Regions from separate parts of the Pseudomonas moorei genome, predicted to be linked through region 1. Evidence: predicted binding sites of a transcription regulator. Region 1 holds the regulator's gene; each other region holds the start of a gene.
The links. Region 1 encodes sigma-54, which starts transcription at its own class of promoters, with help from an activator protein. Its sites were predicted from a motif close to ANTGGCATNNANNTTGCTNT; they were not measured.

Region 1 (4,865 bases):
GGGCAGGCAGCGCACGTCGAACACCAGATCGGCGTCCACCGGCATGCCACGCTTGAAGCCAAAGGATTCCACCAGAAACGCCGTACCGGGTTCCGGCTGGTTCAGCAGGCGCAGCTTGATCGTATCGCGCAACTGATACAGGTTAAGGTTGGTGGTATTGACCTTGAGGTCGGCGAGGTCGGCAATGGGGCCGAGCAAGCTGGTTTCATCGTTGATCGCCTCGGCCAGCGAGCGATTGGCACTGCTCAGTGGATGACGGCGACGGGTTTCGGAAAAGCGTTTAAGCAGGGTTTCTTCATCAGCGTCCAGGTACAGCACATCGCACTGGATATGCCGGCTGCGGACTTCTTCCAGCAGCTCGGGAAACCGCGACAGGTGGCTCGGCAGGTTGCGTGCATCGATGGAGACAGCAACGAGTGGCTGTACCAGCTCGGTGTGAATCAACGCGCGTTCGGCAAGTTCCGGCAGCAACCCGGCAGGCAGGTTGTCGATGCAGTAGTAGCCGTTGTCCTCAAGCACATCGAGGGCGGTACTTTTACCCGAGCCGGAGCGGCCGCTGACGATGATCAAACGCATGATTACTGACCGTTTTGCTCGTTCAGGACAACCTGATACAAGGCTTCATTGCTCGGGGCACTGCGCAGTTTTTCGCGCACTTCCTTGCGGTCGAGCATGCTGGCGATCTGGCGCAAAAGCTCCAGGTGCGCATCGGTAGCAGCTTCCGGGACCAACAGAACGAACAACAGGTCAACCGGTGCGCCATCGATGGCGTCGAAATCTATGGGGGCGTCAAGGTGCATCAAAGCGCTGATGGGCGAGGTACAACCCTTCAGGCGACAGTGGGGAATGGCGATACCGTTGCCAAAACCGGTCGAGCCGAGTTTTTCGCGGGCAATCAAAGCCTCGAAGACATCTTGCATCTCCAGATCCGGCACTTCCCGGGCGATCAGGTTGGCAATTTGCTCGAGGGCTTTCTTTTTACTGCCGCCCGGCACGTTCACCAGGGAACGGCCGGGGGTCAGGATACTTTCAAGTCGGATCATGGGTTGGGAGTGTTAACGACCCGTAGCGCCCTGAAGGAGGCTCTGGGTCTTTTCCTTATGCTTTTTGAGTTGTTTGTCCAGCTTGTCGGTCAGTGCGTCGATCGCCGCGTACATGTCGGTATGTTCCGCGTTAGCGACCACTTCATTGCCGGGAATATGCAGCGTGGCTTCGATTTTCTGCTTCAACTTTTCGACGGTCATCGTGACCTGAACGTTGGTGATCTTGTCGAAATGCCTCTCTAATCGTTCGAGTTTTTCGCCGATGTAGGTGCGAAGAGGTTCGGTCACTTCCAGTTGGTGTCCACTGATGTTGACTTGCATACAGCTTCTCCTTCGTTGCCAGTGCATAAAGCGGTAGATCAGATGATCTACCACTGGAACGCTGTGGCGTGGCTCTACATCAACCGCTTGCGTTCGCTCGAAGGCGCGATCCCCAGGGATTCGCGGTACTTGGCGACGGTGCGGCGAGCCACCTGAATGCCTTGTGCCTCCAGTAAACCAGCGATCTTGCTGTCACTCAACGGCTTTTTCTGATTTTCCGCAGCAACCAGTTTTTTGATGATCGCGCGGATCGCCGTGGACGAGCATTCGCCACCTTCGGAGGTGCTGACATGGCTGGAGAAAAAGTATTTCAGTTCATATATGCCCCGAGGGGTATGCATGAATTTCTGTGTGGTTACGCGTGAAATCGTCGATTCGTGCATGCCGACCGCCTCGGCGATGTCATGCAGAACCAGCGGCTTCATGGCTTCGTCGCCGTACTCCAGGAAGCCGCGTTGATGCTCGACGATCTGGGTGGCTACTTTCATCAGGGTTTCGTTGCGGCTTTGCAGGCTTTTGATGAACCAGCGGGCTTCCTGCAACTGATTGCGCATGAAGGTGTTGTCGGCGCTGGTGTCGGCGCGACGCACGAAACCGGCGTACTGGGCGTTGACCCGAAGACGTGGAACCGACTCCTGATTGAGCTCCACCAGCCAGCGTTCGTTGTCCTTGCGCACGATCACGTCGGGAACGACGTATTCGGCTTCAGTGGACTCGATCTGCGAGCCTGGGCGTGGGTTAAGGCTCTGAACCAGTTCGATCACCTGGCGCAGTTCGTCTTCCTTGAGCTTCATGCGGCGCATCAGTTGACTGTAATCGCGGCTGCCGAGCAGGTCGATGAAATCGGTGACCAGGCGCTTGGCTTCGTTCAGCCAAGGGGTTTTGGCCGGCAACTGACGTAATTGCAGCAGCAGGCATTCGCCCAGGTTGCGGGCACCAATACCGGCGGGTTCGAATTGCTGGATGCGGTGTAGAACAGCTTCGATTTCGTCCAGTTCGATGTCCAGTTCCGGATCGAAGGCTTCGAGGATTTCCTCGAGCGTCTCGTCCAGATAGCCCTGATTGTTGATGCAATCAATCAGGGTCACGGCGATCAGGCGATCGGTGTCGGACATTGGCGCCAGGTTCAATTGCCACAGCAGGTGGCTTTGCAGGCTTTCGCCGGCCGATGTGCGGGTGGTGAAATCCCACTCGTCGTCATCGTTGCTCGGCAGGCTGCTGGCACTGGTCTGGTAGACGTCTTCCCAGGCGGTGTCGACGGGCAGTTCATTGGGAATGCGCTCGTTCCAGTCGCCTTCCTCGAGGTTATCAACCGTCGGTGCGCTTTCCTGGTAGGAGGGTTCCTGAATGTCGGGGTTGGGCTTCTGTTCGACGTTGTCGGCCAGGGGGTCGGTGTTATCGAAGTCGTCGCCGTCTTCCTGGCGTTCGAGCATCGGATTGGACTCCAGGGCCTCCTGGATTTCCTGTTGCAGGTCCAGGGTCGACAATTGGAGCAGGCGGATGGCCTGTTGCAGCTGCGGTGTCATCGTCAGCTGCTGGCCCATTCTCAAGACTAGCGATGGTTTCATGGCAGGGGCTTAACACCTTATTCGCCGGCGCACATGCGCCATCCACTACAGGGCGCCGGAGCGCCAAACATAAGCAAATTATATGCCCGAAACTGAAGTGTTTGCCTAGAGCGCTGTAACAATAAAAAAATGTTGATTTTTTATCGAGACAAGCGCCCGTCGACTAGCCAGACACCTCAGTGCTTACAGGCGGAACTCATGGCCCAGATACACTTCCTTGACCAGGTCGTTGGCCAGGATGGTTTCAGCGTCGCCTTCGGCGATCAATTGGCCATCGTTGACGATGTAGGCGGTTTCGCAGATGTCCAGGGTTTCGCGGACATTGTGGTCGGTGATCAGCACGCCAATGCCCTTGGCCTTGAGGTGATGAATGATCTGCTTGATGTCACCCACCGAAATCGGGTCCACGCCGGCGAAGGGTTCGTCGAGCAGGATGAATTTCGGGTTGGTTGCCAGGGCACGGGCGATTTCCACACGGCGGCGTTCGCCACCGGACAGGCTCATGCCGAGGCTGTCACGGATGTGGCTGATGTGGAACTCCTGGAGCAGGCTTTCCAGTTCCTTGCGACGACCGGCCTTGTCGAGTTCCTTGCGGGTCTCGAGGATGGCCATGATGTTGTCGGCGACCGACAGTTTGCGGAAGATCGACGCTTCTTGCGGCAGATAGCCGATACCGGCCTTCGCGCGGCCGTGCATGGGTTGGTGGCTGACGTCCAGATCGTCGATCAGTACGCGACCCTGATCGGCCTGTACCAGGCCTACGATCATGTAGAAGCAGGTGGTCTTGCCGGCGCCGTTAGGGCCCAGCAGGCCGACGATCTGACCGCTGTCGATGGACAGGCTGACATCACGCACGACCTGGCGGCTCTTGTAGCTCTTGGCCAGATGCTGAGCTTTCAGAGTTGCCATTACTGGGCCTTTTGCTCGTCGGTTTTCTTCTTCGGCTGGATCACCATGTCGATGCGCGGACGCGCTTCGGTGACCTTGTTGCCTGTTGCACGGCCAGCGCTCGCAAGCTTCTTGACGGTGTCGTAGACGATTTTCTCGCCCTGGGTGGTGTTGTTGTCCTTGTCGATGACTTTGGCGCGATCGATCAGCACCACGCGGTTTTGCGAGGCGTGGTACTGGATGGTCACACCCCAGCCCTGGACGGGCTTGGTGTCGCCCTGGGTTTGCAGCTGTTCGAAGTAGGCCAGGTTGCCCACCGAAGTCACGACATCGATGTCGCCAGTCGGGGTGCGGGTGATGGTTACGGTGTTGCCCTTAACGATCATCGAGCCCTGGGTGATGATCACATCGCCTTTATAGGTGGCAACGCCATTCTTGTCGTCCAGTTGGGCGTCGTCGGCTTGAATGCGGATAGGCTGCTCTTGATCGTTCGGCAGAGCCCAGGCGCTCACGCTTCCCAGTGCTGCGCCCAGACTGAGCAAAATAGGGAGGGTTTTAACGAGCCTCATACTGTCCTCTTACGTTCGAAAGCAGGTGTATCCTGCTTTCTTTCAAATACGCTTTCATTCCGGTACCAGTCGATACGCCGCCAGCGCCGTCGATTCTAACGGGTTGCTCGGTCTGCGCATATTGCTGCTGCGGGAACACCGTCATGCGGGTGGTGGTGATCAGCGTTCTGCGGTTTTTTTCGTCGAAACGCGTGATGCGTACCGAATCGATCAGTTCAACCTGCGTGCCGTCCGGGTTGACTTCACCCTTTTCGCTCTGGACGTGCCACGGGAACTCGGTGCCGCGGAACATGTTCAGGTCAGGGTTGGTCAGCAACGTCACCTCGGTTGCTTTCAGGTGCTCGACCTTGTCAGACGTCATTTCATATTGAAGCCTGCCATCGGGCAGGAACTGCACGCTGTGGGCGTTGGTAGCGTAATAGTCGATTTGGCTTTCGTCGACGGGTGCCACTTGCTTGTCGAGGAAGCGTTCCGGG
Region 2 (4,865 bases), 2.6 Mb from region 1:
CACCTTGATACCGAACTGCGACAACATGTTGTTGAAGGTCTGCAGGGTGAACGGCGTCTGGGTCGTCTGGTCGCCGGTGCCATTGAGCCCGACCACCAGGCCGTAACCGATCAATTGGTTGGAACGCACGCCGGAAATACTGGCGATGTCCTTCAATCGCTCGGCGTGAGCGTTGAAGGCCGCGGACAACAAAACGGCGGCCACCATGAGGTGTTTGAAGTTCAACATGCTCAACTGGAAAGCCACCTAGAAAGGGAACAGCGGGCTGAGGAAGAAACGGTCGAACCAGCCTGGCTGACTCGCATCGGCAAACGAACCGGTGCCCGAGTAGGTGATGCGCGCATCGGCGACACGGGTCGACGAAACGGTGTTGTCGGTGGCGATGTCGTCAGCGCGCACCAGACCCGCAATCCGCACCAGCTCGTCGCCGGTGTTGAGGGTCATCCACTTCTCGCCTCGCACGGCAATGATGCCGTTGGGCAACACGTCGGCGACGGTCACGGTGATCGAACCGGTCAGGGTGTTGCCCTGTGCCGCCTTGCTGTCACCCTTGGTCGCACGGTCGCCTTCATAGCTGGCGTTCAGACTCAGGTCGCCACTGCCGAACGGGTTGTTGGTATTGGGCGTAGAGCCGAACAGCGACGTCAGACCGATGCCGGTCTTGCTGTTCTTGTCGATCTGCGAGTTGGCGTTCTTGCTGGCCTGGGTCTTCTCGTTCAGGGTGATGGTGATGATGTCACCAATCCGGAACGCCTTGCGGTCGCTGTACAGGTTCTGTTCGAAACCGGCCTGGTAGATCGAGCCGTTGTTCGCGGCAGCCGGCAGCGGCGTACGCGGCAACACCGGGGCGTAGTAGGGATCATTGGGCTTGGGTGTCGACGGCACGCAGCCCGCGAGCACGGTAACCCCGGTCAATGCCAGAACAGAAACGAAACGATTCATGACCCTTCCTCACGGTGTTGCAGGCGGCCTCATGGCCGCCTCATAGACTTGATTACAGATTCTGCGTTACGAACGAGAGCATCTGGTCGGCGGTGGAGATCACCTTGGAGTTCATCTCGTAGGCACGCTGTGTGGTGATCATGTTGACCATCTCCTCAACGGTGCTGACGTTGGAACCTTCCAGGGTGTTCTGCAGCGTGGTACCGAAACCGTTCAGGCCCGGGGTGCCGATTTGCGGCGCGCCGGAAGCGGCGGTTTCCAGGAACAGGTTGTTACCAACGGCCTGCAGACCGGTCGGGTTGATGAAGTCGGCGGTTTGCAGGTTGCCGATCACCTGAGCGGCCGGGTTGCCTGGCACGGTAATGGATACCGTGCCATCGGTGCCGACAGTGAAGCTCTGGGCGTTGTTCGGGATGACGATGGCCGGCTCCAGGGCGAAACCGCTGGCGTTGACGATCTGGCCATTGGAGTCGAGGTGGAAGGTACCGTCACGGGTGTAGGCCGTGGTGCCGTCCGGCTGCAGGATCTGGAAGAAGCCACGACCGTCGATGGCCATGTCCAGCGGCTGCTCGGTGGTTTGCAGGCTGCCAGCAGTGAAGTTCTTCTGGGTGCCGACGATACGCACACCGGTACCCAGTTGCAGACCCGACGGCAGTTCGCTGTCCTGGGTCGACTGGGCGCCTGGCTGACGCTTGATCTGATAGAGCAGATCCTGGAATTCGGCACGGTCACGCTTGAAACCCGTGGTCGACACGTTGGCCAGGTTGTTGGAAATGGTGGTCAGGTTGGTGTCCTGAGCGGACAGACCGGTTTTGGCAACCCATAGAGCCGGAAGCATTCGATTCTCCTCGTGCGCCTGTTTTACGGCGCGACGTTCTGATAATTAGCTGATCTGCAAGACCCGAGCCATGGCCTGGTCGTCGTCTTTGGCGGTGTTCATCATCTTGATGTGCAGTTCGAATTGCTTGGACAAGGCCAGTACCAAGGTCATTTCTTCCACGGCGTTGACGTTGCTCGACTCGAGGAACCCGGACACCAGTTTGACGTTGGCATCGGCTTGCGCCGGCTGACCGTCCTTGGTGTGAATCGAACCGTCCAGGCCTTTGGTCATGTTCTTGATGTCGGGGTTGACCAGCTTGATACGGTCGACTTCGGCCATCACGCGCGGGCCTTCGCCCATTGCACGGATACTGATGGTGCCGTCTTCGCCCACTTCGACCTGCTGCTGCGGCGGCACGGCAATCGGCCCGCCATTGCCCATCACCGGCATGCCGTTGCCGGCCCGCAACACGCCCAGGGCGTCAACCACCAGGCTGCCGGTGCGCACGTAGCTTTCACCGCCATCGGGGTTCTGCACTGCCAGCCAGCCGCTGCCTTGCACGGCAACATCGAGGTCGCGACCGGTTTCTACCAGGGCGCCCGGGGAGAAGTCAGTGGCCGGGCGTTCGGACATCGCAAACGCACGCGCCGGAAAGCTGTCACCGAACACCGGCATCGAACGCGCCTGCTCCAGATCTTTCTGGAAGCCGTTGGTGGAGATGTTCGCCAGGTTGTTGGCATGGGCCTTTTGCGCCAGTGCATTCTGGCTGGCGCCGGTCATTGCCACGTAAAGGTACTTGTCCACGCTCTTTCCTCTGCCTTCCGGACGTTTGCCGCCCACTGCTGTACTGCTGAGCGATAAGCAATTTGCAGACCAACTTGTTTTTGACGGCACGAGGCCCGGCAAACAAAGGACTTGAGGGATTGAGCTGACGGGGAGGATTTGTATCAAAGACGAAAAACCGGCGGTGTTATGCCGGTGGGTGGCAATGCTTGACCTGTCGGAGCAGCACAGCATCCTGTGGCGAGGGAGCTGCTCCCTCGCCACAGGGTCAGGCGTTGTCCTTGCCAACCTCATAATCACGCAGCTTGTTGGCAATGGTGGTGTGGGATACCCCCAATCGCTTGCCCAACTGCCGACTGCTCGGATGCTCGGTGTACAGCCGCTCCAGCACGGCCTTTTCGAAGCGCCCGACAATTTCATCCAGGCCACCATCGAGGGAAAAATCGCCAAGAGGCTGACGCACGCCGTAATCAGGCAAACGGATGTGTTCAGGCTTGACGGTACCGCCGTCGCACAGGGACACCGCCTGGAACAGCACGTTTTCCAGCTGGCGAACGTTGCCCGGCCAATGGTAATGACTGAGTCGCTCCATGACCGTCGGTGCCAGTTTCGGCAGCGGGCAACCGATCTGCCGACTGGCCTGATCGAGGAAGTGCTCCACCAGCGGCGTCAAACCATCGAGGCATTCGCGCAGCGGCGGGATGTGCAGCGACAACACGTTCAAGCGGTGATAGAGGTCCTGGCGAAATTCCCCACGGGCGCACAACTCGGACAGGTCGACCTGGGTCGCACAGATCACTCGCACATCGAGGTAGACCTCTTCATCACTGCCTACACGACGGAAGCAACCGTCCTGCAGGAAGCGCAGCAATTTCACCTGCAAGCGCGGGCTCATTTCCCCAACGCCATCGAGAAACAGCGTACCGCCCGCTGTCAGCTCCAACAGGCCGAGCTTGCCTTCGGCCCGCGCACCTTCGAAAGCACCAGGGCCGTAGCCGAACAATTCGGTCTCGGCCATGGACTCCGGCAGACCGGCGCAATTGAGCGCCATCAATGGCGACTGACCGCGAGGACTGGCCAGATGACAGGCACGCGCCAGCAATTCCTTACCGGTGCCGGTTTCACCTTCTATCAATAGCGGTGCGTCGAGCGGCGCCATGCGCCGTGCCTCACGCACCACCGCTGCCATGACTTTCGAGCTTTGAAAGATACTGTCGAAGCCACGCAACTCCTGTTTGCGCACGTTGTAAATGCGCTCACCCACCCGGTCAGCGCGGTGCAGCGTCAATACCGCACCGGCCATCGCTTCGCTGTCGTCATGCTCCGATTGCAGCGGCGCAATATCGGCCAGAAACACGTCGCCCTTGACCTTGACCCGCAGCCCATTGATCCGCGATTTGTTGGCGCGTACCAGTTCCGGCAAATCGAAATCTTCGGCGTAACGCGACAGCGGTATCCCCGGCACTTCATCGACGCGTACACCCAGCAACTGTGCGGCTGCACGGTTGGCCGCGACTATGGAGCCGCCCATGTCGATCGACAGCACCGGAAATTCCAGCGCGCCGAGCAACGCGTTGAGTTCCATGTGCCGGCGCTCGCTGGGCATCAGCCCTACGCGCTTGACGCCGAAAACCCCTGCAATCGCCTCGAACTTCGGACGCAAGGCCTGGAACTGAATGTTGATCAGGTTCGGGCAATGCAGGTAGATCGCGTTGCCATGCTCGCCGCCCACTTCCCCGCGAGCGACGTTGATCCCGTACTCCACCAGTAAGTTGAGAATGTCACGCAGGATGCCAATGCGGTTCTGGCAGTGGACTTTGATACGCATATAAAAGGCCTGGAAAAGCGGTGGATGAAGTCATTGCCGGCGCACCCACAGGGAAATTGCAGCGCCACGGACGGATATTTCTGCCAAGGTCAACAGATAGTCGTCAAGATTATGTGACACCCGGAGCGCTTTTCAAACCGGCAAATCTCAATAGCTGCGCGATGCCGCCCAACACGTAACGAAAACTTTACGTTTTCTACGGATTTTTCCTGCGCTCGACGCTGAACACCTGCTGCAAGGCTGCAATCCATGGGTTATTTCTAGGTCCATAGCTGGACATAACAAGAACGAATCCCCCTCGCAGGAGAGCAGCATGAAGCAGACGCAATACGTGGCTCGCGAGCCCGATGCGCAAGGTTTTATCGACTACACCGCCGAAGAACACGCGGTGTGGAACACGCTGATCACTCGCCAGTTGAAAGTGATCGAAGGGCGTGCGTGCCAGGAATACCTGGACGGTATCGAAAAACTCGGTCTGCCCCACGACCGCAT
Region 3 (4,865 bases), 1.3 Mb from region 1:
GGCAATGGCAGGAGTTCGGTTTTTTTCCAAACGTGGGCACGCCGCTCGCAAGGCGTGGCGCATTGCGTGGACGACTCGATCTACTAATCTCTCCATTCGGCGCCAGGAGGACGGTCATCATCATGCAAAAGGGTAAAACCGCTGCACCACCAAAAGAGGGCGGCACTGCCTCCGAGCAGATAGACACGAAGATCAAGGAACTGGACGACTGGCGAGGCGAGACGCTTGCGCGGGTCCGGGCGCTGGTCAAGGAGGCCGACCCTGACGTGGTCGAGGAATTGAAATGGAGAGGGGTTCCGGTGTGGTCCCATGCCGGGATTATCTGCACCGGTGAAACCTACAAGAACGCGGTGAAGATGACCTTCGCCAAGGGGGCATCACTGGACGACCCTTCTGGGCTGTTCAACGCCAGCCTTGATGGCAATACCCGGCGTGCCATTGATATTCATGAAGGCGACGAGATCAATGAAACCGCGCTGAAGGCGCTCATACGAGCGGCTGTGGTGCTTAATACGTCGAAAGGGGCGTGAGTGGGAGCGGCGTTGGCTGAGTGACCCTTGCCGGTCAATAAGCCGCCTCGCGGGACGAGGCGGCCAGCACATCAATGCATCTTGCTGTGGTCCATCATGCTGCCGTGATCCATGGTGCCCAGCGCCTTGGCTTCAGCTTCGATGTTGATCGTCTCTTTCTCGCCCTTGGCGTTTTCCACGATCAGGGTCAGGGGCACTTTGCCGCCTTCCTTCACCTGGGCCGTCAGGTCCATCAACATGACGTGGTAGCCGCTGGGGTCGAGGCTCACCGGCTTGCCGGCCGGCAATGCGACGGATTCGACCTGACCCATCTTCATCACGTCGTCTTTCATGCTCATCTGGTGAATCTGCACGGTCTTGGCGACGGGCGACTGCACGCTGAGCAGTTGGCTGTCAGTGTCCGCCTGCAGGGTCATGAAGGCCCCGGTCGAAGGCTGGCCGGCCACGGTCGCGCGGACCCAGGCGTCGCTGACCCGGGTTTGCGCCGATACCTGCCAGGCCATGCCGATCAGGGACAGGCCCAGGGCCAGTTGTTTGACACGCTTTGCGCAGAACGAAGTCATCAGCAGACCTCCATGACGGTGAGCAGGTCTTCTGCGCACTCTTTTGCGGTAAGGGACGCGGACAGCCCCAGGCGCAAGTTGCCCCTGGAATCGAAGACGTAGCTGGTCGCGGTGTGGGAGAGGGTGTAGGTGTCGCCGCTCGGGACCTTTTCATAGAACACGCCGAACTCCTTGGCGGTGGCGGCGGTTTCTTCCAGGGTGCCGTACAACGCCTCGAAACTCGGGTCGAAGGCCTTGACGTATTTGTCGAGCATTTGCGGGGTATCGCGCTCGGGGTCGAGGGTGATGAAGATCACTTGCAGGCGTTCGCCGTCGCGGCCCATCAGCTTCTTGGCCTGGGCGGCGCGGGCCAGGGTCGTCGGGCAGACCGCCGGGCATTGGGTGAAGCCGAAGAAGATCATCGGCATCAGGCCACGGTAGCTGCCGAGCATCCGGGTCTCGCCCTGGGCGTCCTTGAGCTTGAAATTACGCCCCATGATCTTGTCGCTCAGATCCTTGCCGTACTTGAACGACAGCTTGCTGCTGTCATCGCAGCCGGCGAGCAGGCCAAGGCTCAGCAGGCCCATGCCTTGCAGGACCGTGCGACGGGTATACAACGTACTCATGGAAAAAAGCTTCCTGTGTCACAACTGAAAAACCACAGTGCCTGACGCATCAGACGAAAAAAAGCGCGTGGATGTTAACAAACTGTTGCCCCATGACGCTTAATCGATCGCCCGCCGGTCATGCGCCAAATGGTCGCGGCCCAGCCGTACACAACCCGATAAATGGCGCTTTCGCCGCTGATCCGGTGCAGGCGCGAGCCGGCTCGCGATGGACCCGAGAGCGCCGCGGGGTGTCAGGTGGCCAGCGTTATCGTTAGCGCCCATCGCGAGCCAGCTCGCGCCTACAGACGCCTCCTCTGCACTTTTAGAGCGCGATGTCGGGCACCGTGCACCAGTGCGAAGCGGTTTCCTGACGTCTCCCCGCCTGAGACATCCACCACCGACAAGCCCGCTTTTTCGCCAGAAACCTTGCTCGCAAGGGGTGACGCTCCTGTTTTCACGGCCATAAACAGGCGCCTTCACTCGACTGGCACAAAGGCTGCATTAGTCCCCTCAAGTCCCTCTGAACAAGAGGGGCAGCCCGCTCGGTCAACGACGATCGACTGGCCGCACAGGTCGTGGGCTACATCGGTGGATCAGGCATAGCCGTCTGGTTTCAACACCGCAAAAGAACAGGCAAAGACGCCTGGAACCGCAAGGTTTCAGGCGTTTTTTTTTGCTTTTTTTTCCGTGATTGGCTTTGGGCAGGTGTCGTTTATGAATTCCAATGTAGCCACGTTGAACAAGCCGCAAACGCTGGTCGTGATCGGCAACGGCATGGTCGGACATCATTGTGTGGAGCAGTTGATCGAACGCGGCGCCCTTGACCGCTATCGCTTGCATGTCTTCAGCGAAGAGCCGATGCGCGCTTACGACCGTGTGCACCTTTCCGAATACTTCTCCGGCCGCGATGCGGAGTCGTTGGCGCTGAGCGATGCGTCGTTGTACCAGACGCCCGGCGTCACCCTGCACCTGGGCGTGCCGGTGCTGGAAATCGACCGCGCGCGGCGTCAGGTCATCACCGCGCAAGGGTGTGTCAGCTACGACAAACTGGTCCTGGCCACCGGTTCGTACCCCTTTGTGCCACCGATTGAAGGCGCCGCAGGCGATTCGCGGCTGGTCTATCGCACCCTCGAAGACCTCGATGCCATTCGAGCGGCGGCGGCCAGTGCCCGGCGCGGCGTGGTGGTCGGCGGTGGTCTGCTCGGTCTGGAAGCGGCCAATGCGCTCAAGAGCCTGGGCCTTGAAGCCCATGTCGTGGAGTTCGCCCCGCGCCTGATGCCGGTGCAGCTGGACGATCTGGGTGGCCTGGCGCTCAAGGCGCAAATCGAACGCCTGGGTGTCGGGGTGCATCTGTCCCGCGCCACGCAATCGATCAGCGCCGGCGAGGACTATCGCTATCGGATGAATTTTGCCAACGACGAATTCCTCGAAACCGACCTGGTGGTGTTCTCCGCCGGTATCCGTGCGCAAGATGCGCTGGCTCGCCAATGTGCGCTGGAGATCGGCCCGCGCGGTGGCGTGGTGATCGACGATACGTGCTTGAGCTGTGACCCGCACATCTATGCCATCGGCGAGTGCGCATCGTGGAATGGCAGCCTGTTCGGCCTGGTCGCGCCCGGCTACCAGATGGCACGCAGCGTCGCCGCGCGGCTGTGCGATGAGGTCGCCGAGCCGTTCCAGGGGGCGGACATGTCGACCAAGCTCAAACTGCTGGGCGTCGACGTCGGCTCCATCGGCGATGCCCACGCCCATACGCCCGGTGCCCGCAGCTACCAATTCATCGACGAGACGAGCGCCAGCTACCGGCGCCTGGTGGTGGACGCCACCGGCAAACGCGTGCTTGGCGCGGTGCTGATCGGTGACAACAGCTATTACGACACCCTGCTGCAATACATGCAGAACGCGATTACCCTGCCGTCCGAACCGGCCGCGCTGATCCTGCCGTCGTCGGAAGGCGCCCCCACCCTCGGGCCGGGCGCCTTGCCTGAGGCGGCGACGGTCTGCTCCTGCCACAACGTGACCAAGGGCGCCATCTGCTCGGCCATCGACGGCGGCTGCACCGACCTGGGCCTGCTCAAGTCGCAGACCAAGGCCTGCACCGGCTGCGGCGGTTGTGCCGGTCTGCTCAAGCAAGTCTTCGAGCATGAGTTGATCGCCCGTGGCGTCAGTGTCGACAAGAGCCTGTGCGAACACTTCGCCTTCACCCGCCAGGAGCTGTATGCCCTGGTGCGGGTAGAAGGAATCATCACTTTCGAGGAGCTGCTGGCCAAACATGGCCGGGGTCACACCGGTTGCGACGTGTGCAAGCCGGCCGTGGGCTCGATCCTCGCGTCGTGCTGGAATCAGCCGATCATGGACCCGTCGCTGGTGCCGTTGCAGGACACCAACGACACCTTCATGGCCAACATGCAGAAGAACGGCACGTACTCGGTAGTGCCGCGCATTCCCGGTGGCGAGATCACCGCCGATAAATTGATCGCCATAGGCGTGGTCGCGAAGAAATACGACCTCTACACCAAAATCACCGGTGGCCAGCGGATCGACCTGTTCGGCGCCCAGCTGCATCAGTTGCCGGACATCTGGGGCGAACTGATCGAAGCCGGCTTCGAAACCGGCCACGCCTACGGCAAATCGACCCGCACGGTGAAGTCTTGCGTCGGCAGCACCTGGTGCCGCTACGGCGTGCAGGACAGCGTGCAGATGGCCCTGACGATCGAGGACCGCTACAAGGGCCTGCGTTCGCCGCACAAGCTCAAGTTCGCGGTGTCCGGTTGCACCCGCGAGTGCGCCGAGGCGCAAAGCAAGGACGTCGGCGTGATCGCCACCGAGAAAGGCTGGAACCTCTACATCGCCGGCAACGGTGGCATGCGTCCGCGGCATGCCGAGCTGTTCGCCACCGACCTGGACGATGCCACCCTGATCCGCTACATCGACCGCTTCCTGATGTTCTACATCCGTACCGCCGACAAGCTGCAGCGCACCTCGGTCTGGCGCGAAAGCCTGGAGGGTGGTCTGGATTACCTCAAGGACGTGATCATCCACGACAGCCTGGGCCTGGGCGCCGAACTGGAGTCGCAGATGCAACTGGTGGTCAACCGCTATGAATGCGAATGGGCCAACGCCCTCAAGGACCCGGAAAAACTCAAGCGCTTCCGCACCTTCGTCAACGACAAGCGCCCGGACCC
Region 4 (4,865 bases), 2.4 Mb from region 1:
TGTATTGATCCATGGTGTGCTGGTTGCCCTGAGTATCGTAAATCGGGGTACTGAACGACTTGGTGAACGTCGCGGTCTTGGACGGATCGAAAGCGTTCGCCGCGACTGTCTGGTCGATTACCGGCGACGTCGAGTTCAGGTTGATGGTCGATGAAACGCTGCTGGTGGATTTTGGTGCCAGGTTGGATGTATCGATTCGCAGGTCGGTCAATACACCATTGACGATCTTGCCATTGGAGTCGACGCCGTAACCTTGCAGGCGTGCAGTGCCGTCGCTGTTGGTGACGTAGCCGTCCTTGTCGGTCTTGAACGTACCGGCACGGGTGTACGTCAGCGAACCATTGTTGCTCAGGACGAAAAAGCCGTTGCCCTGGATCCCCATGTCGAGCACGTTACCGGTGTTGTTCACATCACCCTGGCTGAACTGCTGGGAGACGTTGGCCAGACGTACGCCGTTGCCGACGGTCTTGCTACCAGTACCCAGGCGAGTCGCAGAGTACACGTCTTCGAATTCTGCACGGGACGATTTGAAACCGGTGGTCGCGACGTTGGCGATGTTATTGCCCGTTACGTCCAGTTGTTTGTTGGCTGCAAAGAGACCGCTAAGGCCGATGTTGAAAGACATAATCCACTCCTTTGTGCCGGGTTAGTCGGCTTTACATACCAATGGTTTGTACTTTGGACAGGGCGACGCTGCCCAGCCCGGCCAGATTGAGCATCAACTCACCGCCGGTCTGACTGATGGTCACACTGTTGACCGTGGCGGGCAGATTGGTGACAAGCGATACGGACTGACCGTCGATCGTGCTCGCAGCCCCGAAGCTATACGTGCCCGCAGGAACCGTTACACCGGAATCGTCCTTGCCGTCCCAGATGAAGCTGGCATTGCCCGCGCTCTGAGACCCCATGTCGATGGTGCGTACGGTCTTGCCGTCGGCATTGGTAATTTTCAGGCTGACGTCGGCGACCGAAGACGGAACGACGACCGTACCGCTGAGACTCTTGGTGGTGTCGACCACAGCCTTGTCGCTCGGCGCGATGACCGAACGCCCCACCAGCGAGGAAGCCTGCAGGGCTTGCGACGAGTTGTAGTTGCTGGCAAGACCGCTCACGGTGGTGTTGAGCGTGGTGATCCCCTCCAGGCTGCTGAACTGGGCCAACTGGGCCACGAACGCGCCGTTGTCCTGCGGCTCCAGCGGGTTCTGGTTTTTCAGCTGCGTGACCAGCAATTGCAGGAACGCGTCCTTGCCCAAGGCTTGGTTGCCCGTAGCACTGCTGGTTGCTGACGCCAGACCATTCGTCGTGGTGTTGGTCTTGATGGAGGAGTTGGCCAGGATATCGTTGAGGCTCAAACTGCTGGTGGTATCGCTAACACTCATTTGAATCGCCCCTTATCACTGACCGAGGGTCAGGACTTTCTGCATCATGGTTTTGGCCGTGTTCATCATTTCGGCGTTGGTCTGGAACGAGCGGCTCGCGGAAATCATGTCCGCCATCTCTTCCACCACGTTGACGTTCGGGTAATAGACGTAGCCCTTGGCGTCGGCGGCCGGATGGTTCGGCTCGTAGCGCGCCTCGAGGTTGCTCTGGTCTTCGACCACGCCCATGACCTGCACGCCTTGACCGGCAGCGTCCTGGTTCTGGAACAACGAATCGCTGCCGCCGCTCTGGCCGCCCTGGAACATGGTGGCGAATACCGGGTGACGCGCGCGGTAGGTCTGGTCGATGCTCGACGAGACGGTTTCGGCGTTGGCGATGTTCGAAGCGACGGTGTTCAAGCGAGTGGTCTGCGCACTCATGCCGCTACCGGCAATGTTGAAAACACTGGATAGAGACATGGCTTACTCTCCACGCAGGGCTGACACCAGCCCTTTGAATTTACTGTTGAGCAGGGTGAAGCTGGCCTGGAAGCCAATCGCGTTTTCCGCGTAGTTCGACTGTTCCAGCTGGGCGTCCACGGTGTTCTGGTCAATCGACGGTTGCATCGGCGTGCGGTACATCAGCGATTCGTCAGCATTGCCCAGCCCTTGCGCTTCGATATGACGGCTGTTGGTCATGTTCAAGGCGATGGTGCCGTTTTGGTTTTTCTCGCTCTGTGCCGCGAGCACTTTGGAGAAATCCAGATCCCGGGCCTTGTAGTTCGGGGTGTCGGCGTTGGCAATGTTGTTGGCCAGGACTTCAGCGCGCTGGGCGCGAAAGCCCAGTGCCTGTTCGTGAATACCGAGCGCTTTATCGAAGCTGATGCTCATGTCGGGAAACCTTCGGGTGACCTGATTTTTCGTACGATGGACATAGCAAGCGTCATGCCAAGTCAGAAAACCCCGTAAACCGGGGCTTTGCGGGCAGAGGCTAGGCGGCAATGCCAGAAAAGCGGCAACGGGTTTCCGCCGGATGCCGCTTTTCTGCCGCCTGGCATCCAATCCCGAGTACACCACTTGCCAACTCCTGGCGCGGTACTCGCCAGACACAAAAAAACGGGAGCCCCATAAGGACTCCCGTTTTTATGACGCCGACAAAATCACTTCGCCTGATAAATGATCCCAGGGCTGCACTGGACCATCTGGTAATGATCCGGCAATCCGTTCAGCGCTTCTGAAGCACCAAGGAACAGATAACCGCCAGGCTTCAACGTGCTGTGAATACGCAACAGGATGTCCTTCTTCACTTCGGCAGAGAAGTAGATCAGGACGTTGCGGCAGAACACGATATCGAACTTGCCCAGGCTGGCGTAGCTGTCCAGCAGATTGAACGAACGAAACTCCACCCGACTCTTGATCGGTGCCTTGATGACCCAGCGCCCCGGCCCTTTCGGGTCGAAATATCGCTGCAGTCGCTCGGGCGACAGACCGCGACCAATGGCCAGGCTGTCGTACTCGCCGGTCTTGCAGTTGGTCAGCATGGTGCCGGAAAGATCGGTGGCAACGATTTGCACCCCCATCCTCAACTGGCCCATGTTGGCCCGCTCGAACTCATCAATGGACATCGACAGCGAATACGGCTCCTGACCCGACGAGCATGCCGCCGACCAGATGCGCAAACGCTGGCCGGGACTGGCCTTGATCGCTTCGGGCAGTACCTTGTTCTTCAAGACTTCAAAGGGGTAGGTATCACGAAACCACAGGGTTTCGTTGGTGGTCATTGCGTCGACCACCTGCTCGCGCAAACCGCTGCGCGGCTGGGTCTGCATGCGCTGGACAAGCTCACCCAACGACTTGATACCCTGCTGCTCCATCAGTTTGTTGAGACGGCTCGATACCAGATACTGCTTGTTTTCACCGAGCAAAATGCCACAGGCTTTTTCCAGGAATACCCGGAACTGTTCGAAATCCAAATTACCCGTTGACAATGCTGCCGCCTCTTAAATCGTGTTGACTGCCGGGGGCCGAACGCCCCTAGCTAATGTCTGCTGCTTTGATCCGGTCGACTACCCGGGATGCCAGGTCATCAGGACGGAATTTGGCGAGGAAGTCATCGGCACCGACTTTCTTGACCATCGCCTGATTGAACACACCCGACAACGAAGTATGCAGGATGATATGTAGCTTTTGCATGCGAGGGTCGTTGCGGATTTCCGCCGTCAGGGTGTATCCGTCCATCTCCGGCATCTCGATGTCGGAAATCATCATCAGGAACTCTTCCTCCGGCTTCTTGCCCTCGTCGACCAGTTTGCGCAGGTAATCCAGCGCTTGCCGACCGTCGTTCAACGCCACCACTTCGACGCCAACCGTTTGCAAGCAGCGCGTGACCTGTTTGCGTGCCACCGACGAATCATCGACTGTCAACACACGCAGAGAGAGCGCCTTGTGCTGGGTTTCGACATCCACCACACCAACCGAAATCGCTTCCGGTGTCGGCGCCACTTCCGCCAGCACTTTCTCGACGTCGATGATTTCGACCAGTTGATTGTCGACGCGAGTCACGGCCGTCAGGTAGTGATCGCGGCCAGTGCCCTTGGGCGGCGGATGAATCTCCTCCCAGTTCATGTTCACAATGCGTTCCACCGAGCGCACCAGGAACCCCTGGGTCTTGGTGTTGTACTCCGTGATGATCACGAAAGGGTTGTTCTTGTCTTTCAAGCCCCCGGAGCCGGTCGCCATCGCCAGATCAAGGATCGGAATGGTCGCCCCCCGAATATTCGCCACGCCGCACACGACAGGACTGGACTTGGGCATCAGTGTCAGTTGGGGGCATTGCAGCACCTCCCGGACCTTGAACACGTTGATCCCATAGAGCTGCTGGCCGTCAAGACGGAACAACAACAGCTCAAGGCGATTCTGCCCCACCAGTTGCGTGCGCTGGTTTACCGAATCCATTACACCAGCCATGCCCAGACTCCTACACCAACGCTAAGTGTTGTTGCGACGCACATTCATCTCTAAACGGCACGGCGCTTGCTTTTTATCTCTCTATGAACAGAGAACCGACATTTTTTCGACGCCTTACCACACCCTACCGCAGATTACTCGGCGTGCTGGCGACTGTGTGCCTGTTCAACGCTGGCAGCCCTGCCCTTGCTGACCCAGTTACCTTGCCTGACATGCTTATCGGCGTCACCCAAGGCTTTCTTGAGTTCACCGTAGAAGACTATCTGGCCACCAGTCAAACGGAAGGTCGCTATGAAATCCAGGTTAACCAGCTCGATCCGCGCATGCGCATGCCGATGTGCGACAAGGAATTGACAGCCTCGCTGGAGAGTCCGGCCAAGCCACTGGGCCGGGTAACGGTCAAGGTCCGGTGTGAGGGAGCATCCCCCTGGACCGTCTTCGTACCCGCTCAAGTACGCCTGTTTCGTGACGTTGTGACCACCACCCGCCCCCTGCGCCGCGCCGGCATTGTCGAGCCTGGAGACGTGACATTGCGTGAGC

Region 2: the regulator sigma-54 is predicted to act here: its motif matches at 2,621-2,640, upstream of ACGJAX_RS28890 (flagellar basal body rod protein FlgF).
Region 3: the regulator sigma-54 is predicted to act here: its motif matches at 2,164-2,183, upstream of nirB (nitrite reductase large subunit NirB).
Region 4: the regulator sigma-54 is predicted to act here: its motif matches at 2,292-2,311, upstream of flgB (flagellar basal body rod protein FlgB).

What each region holds. Positions count from the first base shown of each region.
Region 1 is NZ_AP035776.1:2,248,939-2,253,803, forward strand. Features, by position in the region: gene rapZ (RNase adapter RapZ) at 1-576, opposite strand, end outside; gene ptsN (PTS IIA-like nitrogen regulatory protein PtsN) at 579-1,043, opposite strand; gene hpf (ribosome hibernation-promoting factor, HPF/YfiA family) at 1,056-1,364, opposite strand; gene ACGJAX_RS10360 (RNA polymerase factor sigma-54) at 1,439-2,932, opposite strand; gene lptB (LPS export ABC transporter ATP-binding protein) at 3,116-3,841, opposite strand; gene lptA (lipopolysaccharide transport periplasmic protein LptA) at 3,841-4,389, opposite strand; gene lptC (LPS export ABC transporter periplasmic protein LptC) at 4,376-4,865, opposite strand, start outside.
Region 2 is NZ_AP035776.1:6,192,785-6,197,649, forward strand. Features, by position in the region: gene ACGJAX_RS28875 (flagellar basal body P-ring protein FlgI) at 1-228, opposite strand, end outside; gene flgH (flagellar basal body L-ring protein FlgH) at 247-942, opposite strand; gene flgG (flagellar basal-body rod protein FlgG) at 995-1,780, opposite strand; gene ACGJAX_RS28890 (flagellar basal body rod protein FlgF) at 1,826-2,566, opposite strand; gene ACGJAX_RS28895 (sigma 54-interacting transcriptional regulator) at 2,814-4,373, opposite strand; gene phhA (phenylalanine 4-monooxygenase) at 4,687-4,865, shown strand, end outside.
Region 3 is NZ_AP035776.1:3,592,199-3,597,063, forward strand. Features, by position in the region: gene ACGJAX_RS16935 (DUF1801 domain-containing protein) at 123-530, shown strand; gene ACGJAX_RS16940 (copper chaperone PCu(A)C) at 602-1,093, opposite strand; gene ACGJAX_RS16945 (SCO family protein) at 1,093-1,698, opposite strand; gene nirB (nitrite reductase large subunit NirB) at 2,395-4,865, shown strand, end outside.
Region 4 is NZ_AP035776.1:6,395,924-6,400,788, forward strand. Features, by position in the region: gene flgE (flagellar hook protein FlgE) at 1-625, opposite strand, end outside; gene flgD (flagellar hook assembly protein FlgD) at 657-1,379, opposite strand; gene flgC (flagellar basal body rod protein FlgC) at 1,395-1,838, opposite strand; gene flgB (flagellar basal body rod protein FlgB) at 1,842-2,249, opposite strand; gene cheR (protein-glutamate O-methyltransferase CheR) at 2,519-3,346, opposite strand; gene ACGJAX_RS29860 (chemotaxis protein CheV) at 3,393-4,325, opposite strand; gene flgA (flagellar basal body P-ring formation chaperone FlgA) at 4,409-4,865, shown strand, end outside.